2 regions of the Planococcus liqunii genome follow, and region 2 is predicted to be linked to the other one. Evidence: a T-box and tRNA genes for the amino acid it is inferred to sense, from the RefSeq annotation. Region 2 holds a T-box; the other holds one or more tRNA genes.

Region 1 (4,699 bases), 1.5 Mb from region 2:
TCCAAACAGTGCTCTACCTCCAGGATTCTCAATCTTGAGGCTAGCCCTAAAGCTATTTCGGAGAGAACCAGCTATCTCCAGGTTCGATTGGAATTTCTCCGCTACCCACACCTCATCCCCGCACTTTTCAACGTGCGTGGGTTCGGGCCTCCAGTAAGTGTTACCTTACCTTCACCCTGGACATGGGTAGATCACCTGGTTTCGGGTCTACAACTGCATACTCATTCGCCCTATTCAGACTCGCTTTCGCTGCGGCTCCGGCTTCTCACCTTAACCTTGCATGCAATCGTAACTCGCCGGTTCATTCTACAAAAGGCACGCCATCACCCATAAACGGGCTTTGACTAGTTGTAGGCACACGGTTTCAGGATCTGTTTCACTCCCCTTCCGGGGTGCTTTTCACCTTTCCCTCACGGTACTGGTTCACTATCGGTCACTAGGTAGTATTTAGCCTTGGGAGATGGTCCTCCCGGATTCCGACGGAATTTCACGTGTTCCGCCGTACTCAGGATCCACTCAGGAGGGAAGCGATTTTCGGCTACGGGGCTGTTACCCACTGTGGCGGACCGTTCCAGGTCGCTTCGCCTAACCGCTTCTTTTGTAACTCCGTATTGAGTGTCCTACAACCCCAAGAGGCAAGCCTCTTGGTTTGGGCTGATCCCGTTTCGCTCGCCGCTACTCAGGGAATCGCATTTGCTTTCTGTTCCTCCAGGTACTTAGATGTTTCAGTTCCCTGGGTCTGCCTTCTCATGTGCTATGAATTCACACATGGATACCGCCCCATTAAAGGCGGTGGGTTCCCCCATTCGGAAATCTCCGGATCAAAGCTCACTTACAGCTCCCCGGAGCATATCGGTGTTAGTGCCGTCCTTCTTCGGCTCCTAGTGCCAAGGCATCCACCGTGCGCCCTTTCTAACTTAACCATTAGAAAGTCGACCGAAAAAACCGGTCTCATCACTCGTGTTGCTTGTTTTCGTTGTTTCAATGTCGTCATATCCAGTTTTCAAAGAACAAGCTCGTTTTCGCGCAAAAAAAAAGAAAACGATTGGTGGAGCCTAGCGGGATCGAACCGCTGACCTCCTGCGTGCAAGGCAGGCGCTCTCCCAGCTGAGCTAAGGCCCCAAGAAGTTATGGTGGGCCTAAATGGACTCGAACCATCGACCTCACGCTTATCAGGCGTGCGCTCTAACCAGCTGAGCTATAGGCCCTCTTGGGTATTCAAAATGATCAGGAAAGTTCTACTGAACCTTCAAAACTGAACGCAAAACGTCAACCGAAACCCGCAGGTTTCGTTCCGAATATATCCTTAGAAAGGAGGTGATCCAGCCGCACCTTCCGATACGGCTACCTTGTTACGACTTCACCCCAATCATCTGTCCCACCTTCGGCGGCTGGCTCCACAAGGGTTACCTCACCGACTTCGGGTGTTACAAACTCTCGTGGTGTGACGGGCGGTGTGTACAAGGCCCGGGAACGTATTCACCGTGGCATGCTGATCCACGATTACTAGCGATTCCGGCTTCATGCAGGCGAGTTGCAGCCTGCAATCCGAACTGAGAACGGTTTTCTGGGATTGGCTCCCCCTCGCGGGTTGGCAGCCCTTTGTACCGTCCATTGTAGCACGTGTGTAGCCCAGGTCATAAGGGGCATGATGATTTGACGTCATCCCCACCTTCCTCCGGTTTGTCACCGGCAGTCACCTTAGAGTGCCCAACTGAATGCTGGCAACTAAGATCAAGGGTTGCGCTCGTTGCGGGACTTAACCCAACATCTCACGACACGAGCTGACGACAACCATGCACCACCTGTCACCGCTGTCCCCGAAGGGAAAGCCCTGTCTCCAGGGCGGTCAGCGGGATGTCAAGACCTGGTAAGGTTCTTCGCGTTGCTTCGAATTAAACCACATGCTCCACCGCTTGTGCGGGCCCCCGTCAATTCCTTTGAGTTTCAGCCTTGCGGCCGTACTCCCCAGGCGGAGTGCTTAATGCGTTAGCTGCAGCACTAAGGGGCGGAAACCCCCTAACACTTAGCACTCATCGTTTACGGCGTGGACTACCAGGGTATCTAATCCTGTTTGCTCCCCACGCTTTCGCGCCTCAGCGTCAGTTACAGACCAGAAAGTCGCCTTCGCCACTGGTGTTCCTCCACATCTCTACGCATTTCACCGCTACACATGGAATTCCACTTTCCTCTTCTGCACTCAAGTCCCCCAGTTTCCAATGACCCTCCACGGTTGAGCCGTGGGCTTTCACATCAGACTTAAAGGACCGCCTGCGCGCGCTTTACGCCCAATAATTCCGGACAACGCTTGCCACCTACGTATTACCGCGGCTGCTGGCACGTAGTTAGCCGTGGCTTTCTGGCGAGGTACCGTCAAGGTGCCAGTAGTTAATTGGCACGGTTTCTTCCCTCGCAACAGAGTTTTACGATCCGAAAACCTTCATCACTCACGCGGCGTTGCTCCGTCAGACTTGCGTCCATTGCGGAAGATTCCCTACTGCTGCCTCCCGTAGGAGTCTGGGCCGTGTCTCAGTCCCAGTGTGGCCGATCACCCTCTCAGGTCGGCTACGCATCGTCGCCTTGGTGGGCCGTTACCCCACCAACTAGCTAATGCGCCGCGGGCCCATCCTGCAGTGACAGCCGAAACCGTCTTTCCGTAACCTCCCAGGAGGGAGGTCAAACTATTCGGTATTAGCACCGGTTTCCCGGAGTTATCCCGATCTGCAGGGCAGGTTGCCCACGTGTTACTCACCCGTCCGCCGCTAAACGCTTGGAGCAAGCTCCAAGTGTTCCGCTCGACTTGCATGTATTAGGCACGCCGCCAGCGTTCGTCCTGAGCCAGGATCAAACTCTCCATTATAGAGAACTGACTTGCTCAAATTCTGCTGGCGTCTCGCCGTTCCGAAGAACGCACGAGTCGCTTGATCTGGCAATGCCTGATCAGTAGTTGTTTGCGCGGGCCGTTTTGCGCGGCCGTTGCTATTGTTGACGTTTTGCTGTTCAGTTTTCAAGGTTCATTTGAATAAAAATAATGGTGGAGCCTAGCGGGATCGAACCGCTGACCTCCTGCGTGCAAGGCAGGCGCTCTCCCAGCTGAGCTAAGGCCCCATTGAATGGTCGGGAAGACAGGATTCGAACCTGCGACCCCTTGGTCCCAAACCAAGTGCTCTACCAAGCTGAGCTACTTCCCGAACTGAAACTGCTGAGTTGAAAATATGGCGCGCCCGAGAGGACTCGAACCTCTAACCGCTTGATTCGTAGTCAAGTACTCTATCCAATTGAGCTACGGGCGCTTCTTATGATATAGGAGAAAACCTACGGTTTTTTTGCTTAATGGTGCCGAGGACCGGAATCGAACCGGTACGGTAGTCACCTACCGCAGGATTTTAAGTCCTGTGCGTCTGCCAGTTCCGCCACCCCGGCTTAGGGTCAGCAAGATTGTGCAAAAAAATGGAGCGGAAGACGAGGTTCGAACTCGCGACCTCCACCTTGGCAAGGTGGCGTTCTACCACTGAACTACTTCCGCAAAAATGGTGCGGGTGAAGGGAGTCGAACCCCCACGCCCGAAGGCGCTAGATCCTAAGTCTAGTGCGTCTGCCAGTTCCGCCACACCCGCGTGGCAATAATGAAGTTGTAAAAATGGTGAGCCATGAAGGATTCGAACCTTCGACCCTCTGATTAAAAGTCAGATGCTCTACCAACTGAGCTAATGGCTCAAACATGAGTGGTGCCGGAGAAAGGACTTGAACCCTCAACCTACTGATTACAAGTCAGTTGCTCTACCAGTTGAGCTACTCCGGCGAAAGAGAAAAAATGGTGGAGGATGACGGGATCGAACCGCCGACCCTCTGCTTGTAAGGCAGATGCTCTCCCAGCTGAGCTAATCCTCCATTATGTATGCCCAGCAATGTCCTACTCTCACAGGGGGAAACCCCCAACTACCATCGGCGCAAAAGAGCTTAACTTCCGTGTTCGGGATGGGAACGGGTGTGGCCTCTTTGCCATCATCACTGGACTGGATTGTTTTTGAAAGACAAGTTTTATTATACCAAGTCTACAAGGTATTGCAAGCTTTTTTTTCAAAAAACCTGCGGCTTGTGCCTTCAAAACTGGATATGCGACATATGAAAACAACGGTGTTTGGTTAAGTCCTCGATCGATTAGTATTCGTCAGCTGCACGCATCGCTGCGCTTCCACCCCGAACCTATCTACCTCATCGTCTTTGAGGGATCTTACTTGCTTGCGCAATGGGAAATCTCATCTTGAGGGGGGCTTCGTGCTTAGATGCTTTCAGCACTTATCCCGGCCACACATAGCTACCCAGCGATGCCCCTGGCGGAACAACTGGTACACCAGCGGTGTGTCCATCCCGGTCCTCTCGTACTAAGGACAGCTCCTCTCAAATTTCCTGCGCCCGCGACGGATAGGGACCGAACTGTCTCACGACGTTCTGAACCCAGCTCGCGTACCGCTTTAATGGGCGAACAGCCCAACCCTTGGGACCGACTACAGCCCCAGGATGCGATGAGCCGACATCGAGGTGCCAAACCTCCCCGTCGATGTGGACTCTTGGGGGAGATAAGCCTGTTATCCCCGGGGTAGCTTTTATCCGTTGAGCGATGGCCCTTCCATGCGGAACCACCGGATCACTAAGCCCGTCTTTCGACCCTGCTCGACCTGTACGTCTCGCAGTCAAGC
Region 2 (4,699 bases):
GCGCAGCCAAACGGCTCAGCGAATCGACGGAACTGCCGGCGATGACGATCCACCGCTTGCTCGGCTTTAACGGACAGGAAAAAGAAGAAGAAACGGAGCGGGACATTGAAGGCCGCCTGATCATCATCGATGAAATGTCGATGGTCGATACTTGGCTCGCACATCAATTGTTAAAAGCCATTCCGGAAGACGCGCAGATCATTTTCGTGGGCGACCAGGATCAGCTGCCGCCGGTCGGGCCGGGTCAGGTGCTGCGCGACTTGTTGGAATCAAAGCGCATTCCGACGGTCGAACTGACCGACATTTACCGCCAGACGTCGGGTTCGTCGATCATCGAACTCGCCCACCAGATGAAAAACGGCCAGCTGCCGGCGGACATTACTGCGAAAACTGCAGACCGTTCGTTTATCAAAGCGGGCGCCGACCAGATTCCGCAAGTGGTCGAAAAAGTGGTCAAGAGCGCACTCGCAAAAGGGCATTCAATCCGGGACGTCCAGGTGCTCGCGCCGATGTACAAAGGGCCTGCCGGCATCGATGCGCTCAACCGCATGATCCAGGAAATGGTCAACCCGAATACGGACGGCAAGCGGAAAGAATTGGTATTCGGCGATGTCACATACCGCATCGGCGATAAGATCCTGCAGCTTGTCAACCAGCCCGAAAGCAACGTCTTTAACGGCGATATGGGCGAAGTCATCGCCATCTTGAAAGCGAAAGAAACGGTCGAGAAACAGGACCTGCTCGTCGCGTCGTTCGACGGCATCGAAGTGACGTATCAGCGCTCCGATCTGAACCAGCTGACGCTCGCGTACTGCTGCTCGATCCATAAATCGCAAGGTTCGGAATTCCCGACCGTCATCATGCCGGTTGTCCGCGGCTACATGAAAATGCTGCGGCGCAACCTTCTTTACACCGGCATCACGCGCAGCAAGGACTTTCTGATCCTGTGCGGCGACCCGCAAGTATTCCGCTACGGCGTCGAACGGACCGACGATGCACAGCGCATGACAACGTTGAAGAGCCGCCTGCAGCTATCTGCGGTAGAACCGGAAGAAGTGCAGGAAGCTCCGTCAAAAGCGCCGGCTGACAGCAAAGCGGCACAAGAGCCCGCTGCAGCACCGGTGAAAAAAGAAGCGGTGGGCCCAGTGAGCCTGACGGCTGAAAACGCCCACCTGATCCATCCGCTGATCGGTATGGAAGGCGTCAAGCCGACTGATTTTATTGAAGCGTAAAAGAGCGTCCATTGCGGACGCTTTTTTGTTGGGAAATTTTTGGCTGGAAGATTGTTTCTTCGGCTGCCGGCACTTCTTTTATTAGCTTTCTAATACTTGTGAGTCGTATTTTCTCCGCTACTGGTCGTATTTCCAAGACTACTGGTCGTATTTTCGCCACTACTGGTCGTATTTCATAAACTACTGGTCGTATTTCATAAACTGCCGGTCGCATCGCCAAAAATCGTCGCTATTGACACAGCGCTTCCTTTTTCTATATAATTCAATCTATAATCAATAACCAACACGTTGATGGAGACAGTATAAAATTCGCATCCGTTTAGAAATAGGTTCCCCGGCTGAAAGAACCTTCGCCATGCAATTTTAGAAAGCTACTCCGGAGTGCAGCCAATCCCTGCCGTGAAGCCGCGTTAAGGCCCAATGAGAGACACGGAGCTTTTTGTCCGTGTAATTAGGGTGGTACCGCGAACTAAAGCCTTCGTCCCTTGCGCTTGCGCAAGAGATGAGGGCTTTTTATTATGTTGAAGGAGGAATACAGATGAAAACCATGAAGACGATGAAAGCTGCAGACATCAGAAGATTGTACATCGAATTTTTTAAAGAAAAAGGCCATGACCAGGAGCCGAGTGCTCCGCTCGTGCCGTTTGAAGATCCGTCGCTTTTGTGGATCAACAGCGGCGTGGCAACGCTGAAGAAATATTTTGACGGACGCGTAATTCCGGAAAACCCGAGAATCGTCAATGCGCAGAAATCGATCCGCACAAATGACATCGAGAACGTCGGGAAAACGGCGCGCCACCATACGTTCTTTGAAATGCTCGGGAACTTCTCGATCGGCGATTACTTCAAAAAAGAAGCGATCCACTGGGCGTGGGAATTCTTGACAGACGACCGCTGGATGGGCTTTGAGCCGGAGAAATTGTCCGTGACGATCCACCCGGAAGACGAAGAGGCATACGGCATCTGGCTGAACGAAGTCGGCGTTCCGGCTGAGCGCATCATCCGCTTGGAAGGCAACTTCTGGGATATCGGCGAAGGCCCGAGCGGCCCGAACTCCGAGATTTTCTACGACCGCGGAGAAACCTACGGCAATGATTTGAACGATCCTGAATTATACCCGGGCGGCGAGAATGACCGCTACCTGGAAGTGTGGAACTTGGTGTTCTCCCAGTTTAACCACAATCCGGACCATACGTATACGCCGCTGCCGAAGCAGAACATCGATACCGGCATGGGGCTTGAGCGCATGGCTTCGGTCGTGCAGGACGTGCCGACAAACTACGATACGGATTTATTCATGCCGATCATCAATAAAACCGAAGAAATCTCCGGCAAAACATACGGCGAAGACGCTGAAGCGGATATGGCCTTCAAAGTCATCGCGGACCATGTCCGCACCGTTGCTTTTGCAATCGGCGACGGCGCATTGCCGTCCAACGAAGGCCGCGGCTATGTGCTGAGAAGATTGCTGCGCCGCGCTGTCCGTTTTGCGAAAAAACTGGGCATCGAAAAACCGTTCATGTTTGAACTGGTACCGGTTGTCGGCGACATCATGAAAGACTTCTACCCGGAAGTGAACGACAAACAGGACTTTATTATCCGTGTCATGAAACTCGAAGAAGAACGGTTCCACGAAACGCTTCACGACGGATTGGCGATTCTGTCATCGGTTGTTGAACAGCAAAAAGCGGCAGGGCACAATGAAATCCCGGGCGAAGACGCATTCCGCCTATATGACACATACGGCTTCCCGGTTGAATTGACGGAAGAGTATGCAGAAGAAAGCGGGATGGCAATCGACCATGCAGGGTTTGAAGCGGCAATGGAAGCGCAGCGCGACCGTGCACGGAAAGCGCGCCAAAACGTCAATTCGATGCAGACGCAATCCGAAGTGCTTGGCAACATCAAAGACGACAGCGAATTTATCGGCTACAGTCTGACCGCTGCAGAAGCGACGATTATAGCCATCATCAAAGACGGCGAACTGGCTGACAGCGCGCACGAAGGCGAAGAAGTGCAAGTTATCCTTGACCGGACGCCGTTTTATGCGGAAAGCGGCGGACAGATTGCCGACCGCGGCAGCTTGAGCAACGATTTGGTACAGGCTTCTGTATTGGACGTGAAAAAAGCGCCAAACGGCCAAAACCTGCATTCGGTCCGGGTTGACACCGGCGAATTGACGAAAACGGCAGTATTTGCCCAAGTGGATGCAAGCGAACGCCGCCATACGGTGAAAAACCATACAGCAACGCACCTTCTCCACCAGGCATTAAAAGATACTTTGGGAACGCATGTTAATCAGGCTGGATCATATGTCGGCCCGGACCGCCTGCGTTTCGACTTCTCGCATTTCGGGCAAGTAACAAAAGAAGAGCTCGAGCAGATCGAACAGATTGTCAACGAAAAAGTGTGGAGCGGCATCGATGTGAAAACCGGCTACCACAATTTGCAGGAAGCAAAAGACATGGGCGCAATGGCATTATTCGGCGAAAAATACGGCGATGTGGTGCGTGTGGTTGAAATCGGCGGCTATTCGCTTGAACTATGCGGCGGCGTCCATGTCGTCAACACATCCGAAATCGGCGTCTTCAAAATTGTGTCGGAAAGCGGCATTGGCGCAGGCATTCGCCGTATTGAAGCGGTGACCGGCAAAGGCGCTTACGAGAACTTCAAAGACAGCGAACGCACGCTTGAAGAAGCGGCTGGGCTGATGAAGTCTTCTGCGAAAGATTTGGTCCAAAAAGTGCAGACTTTCCAGCAGGATATGAAAGCCTTGCAGCGCGAAAATGAATCGCTGATGGCGAAAATTTCAAATGCACAGTCTGGGGAATTGCTGAGTTCGGCACGCCAAGTCGGTGATATTACGGTTCTTTCTACAAAAGTGGAAGCAAAAGACAACAACCAGCTGCGCCAGATCATGGATGACCTGAAGCAGAAATTCGAAAAAGCGGTCATCGTACTCGGTGCGACGGACGGCGAAAAAGTCATGCTGATTGCCGGCGTCACAAAAGATTTGGCAGGCGGGAACTATCATGCCGGCCAAATCGTCAAACACGTAGCGGAACAGTGCGGAGGCAAAGGCGGCGGCCGTCCGGATATGGCAATGGCAGGCGCGAAGAACCCGGAAAAACTGGGCGAAGCGTTGGAATCTGTCTACAACTTGCTCAAATAGGTTTAATAAATGCTGGATATCGTTTATAATAAACTTCAGACAGCGAGAGCGCTCTTCTCCTATCTAGACCCGAAAGCGAGGTGCTTGTCGTGAGCTCATTTGATCAAACTATGAAATTCAACCCGTCTGATGAATCAATGGAGCAGGAAGTGAAGCAGGTTATGCTTCAGGTTCATGCTGCGTTGGAGGAAAAAGGGTACAACCCGAACAATCAGATTGTCGGATATTTACTATCAGGTGATCCGGCTTATATTCCTCGCCACCAGGATGCACGTAATATGATCCGCAAACTTGA

What was found. A T-box is a leader RNA that pairs with one kind of tRNA and senses whether it is charged. The one in region 2 lies ahead of alaS (alanine--tRNA ligase), so its partner is inferred to be a tRNA-Ala.
Region 1: it has a tRNA-Ala gene. The T-box ahead of alaS (alanine--tRNA ligase) is inferred to sense a tRNA for this amino acid. The anticodon was not compared.

The regions. Positions count from the first base shown of each region.
Region 1 is NZ_CP129238.1:90,019-94,717, reverse strand. It holds rRNA gene QWY22_RS00465 (23S ribosomal RNA) at 1-923, opposite strand, end outside; tRNA gene QWY22_RS00460 (tRNA-Ala) at 1,047-1,122, opposite strand; tRNA gene QWY22_RS00455 (tRNA-Ile) at 1,132-1,208, opposite strand; rRNA gene QWY22_RS00450 (16S ribosomal RNA) at 1,311-2,860, opposite strand; tRNA gene QWY22_RS00445 (tRNA-Ala) at 3,033-3,108, opposite strand; tRNA gene QWY22_RS00440 (tRNA-Pro) at 3,115-3,191, opposite strand; tRNA gene QWY22_RS00435 (tRNA-Arg) at 3,217-3,293, opposite strand; tRNA gene QWY22_RS00430 (tRNA-Leu) at 3,335-3,423, opposite strand; tRNA gene QWY22_RS00425 (tRNA-Gly) at 3,452-3,526, opposite strand; tRNA gene QWY22_RS00420 (tRNA-Leu) at 3,532-3,616, opposite strand; tRNA gene QWY22_RS00415 (tRNA-Lys) at 3,641-3,716, opposite strand; tRNA gene QWY22_RS00410 (tRNA-Thr) at 3,726-3,801, opposite strand; tRNA gene QWY22_RS00405 (tRNA-Val) at 3,815-3,890, opposite strand; rRNA gene rrf (5S ribosomal RNA) at 3,900-4,015, opposite strand; rRNA gene QWY22_RS00395 (23S ribosomal RNA) at 4,141-4,699, opposite strand, start outside.
Region 2 is NZ_CP129238.1:1,593,577-1,598,275, forward strand. It holds gene recD2 (SF1B family DNA helicase RecD2) at 1-1,232, shown strand, start outside; T-box leader at 1,512-1,721, shown strand; gene alaS (alanine--tRNA ligase) at 1,780-4,404, shown strand; gene QWY22_RS08050 (IreB family regulatory phosphoprotein) at 4,494-4,699, shown strand, end outside.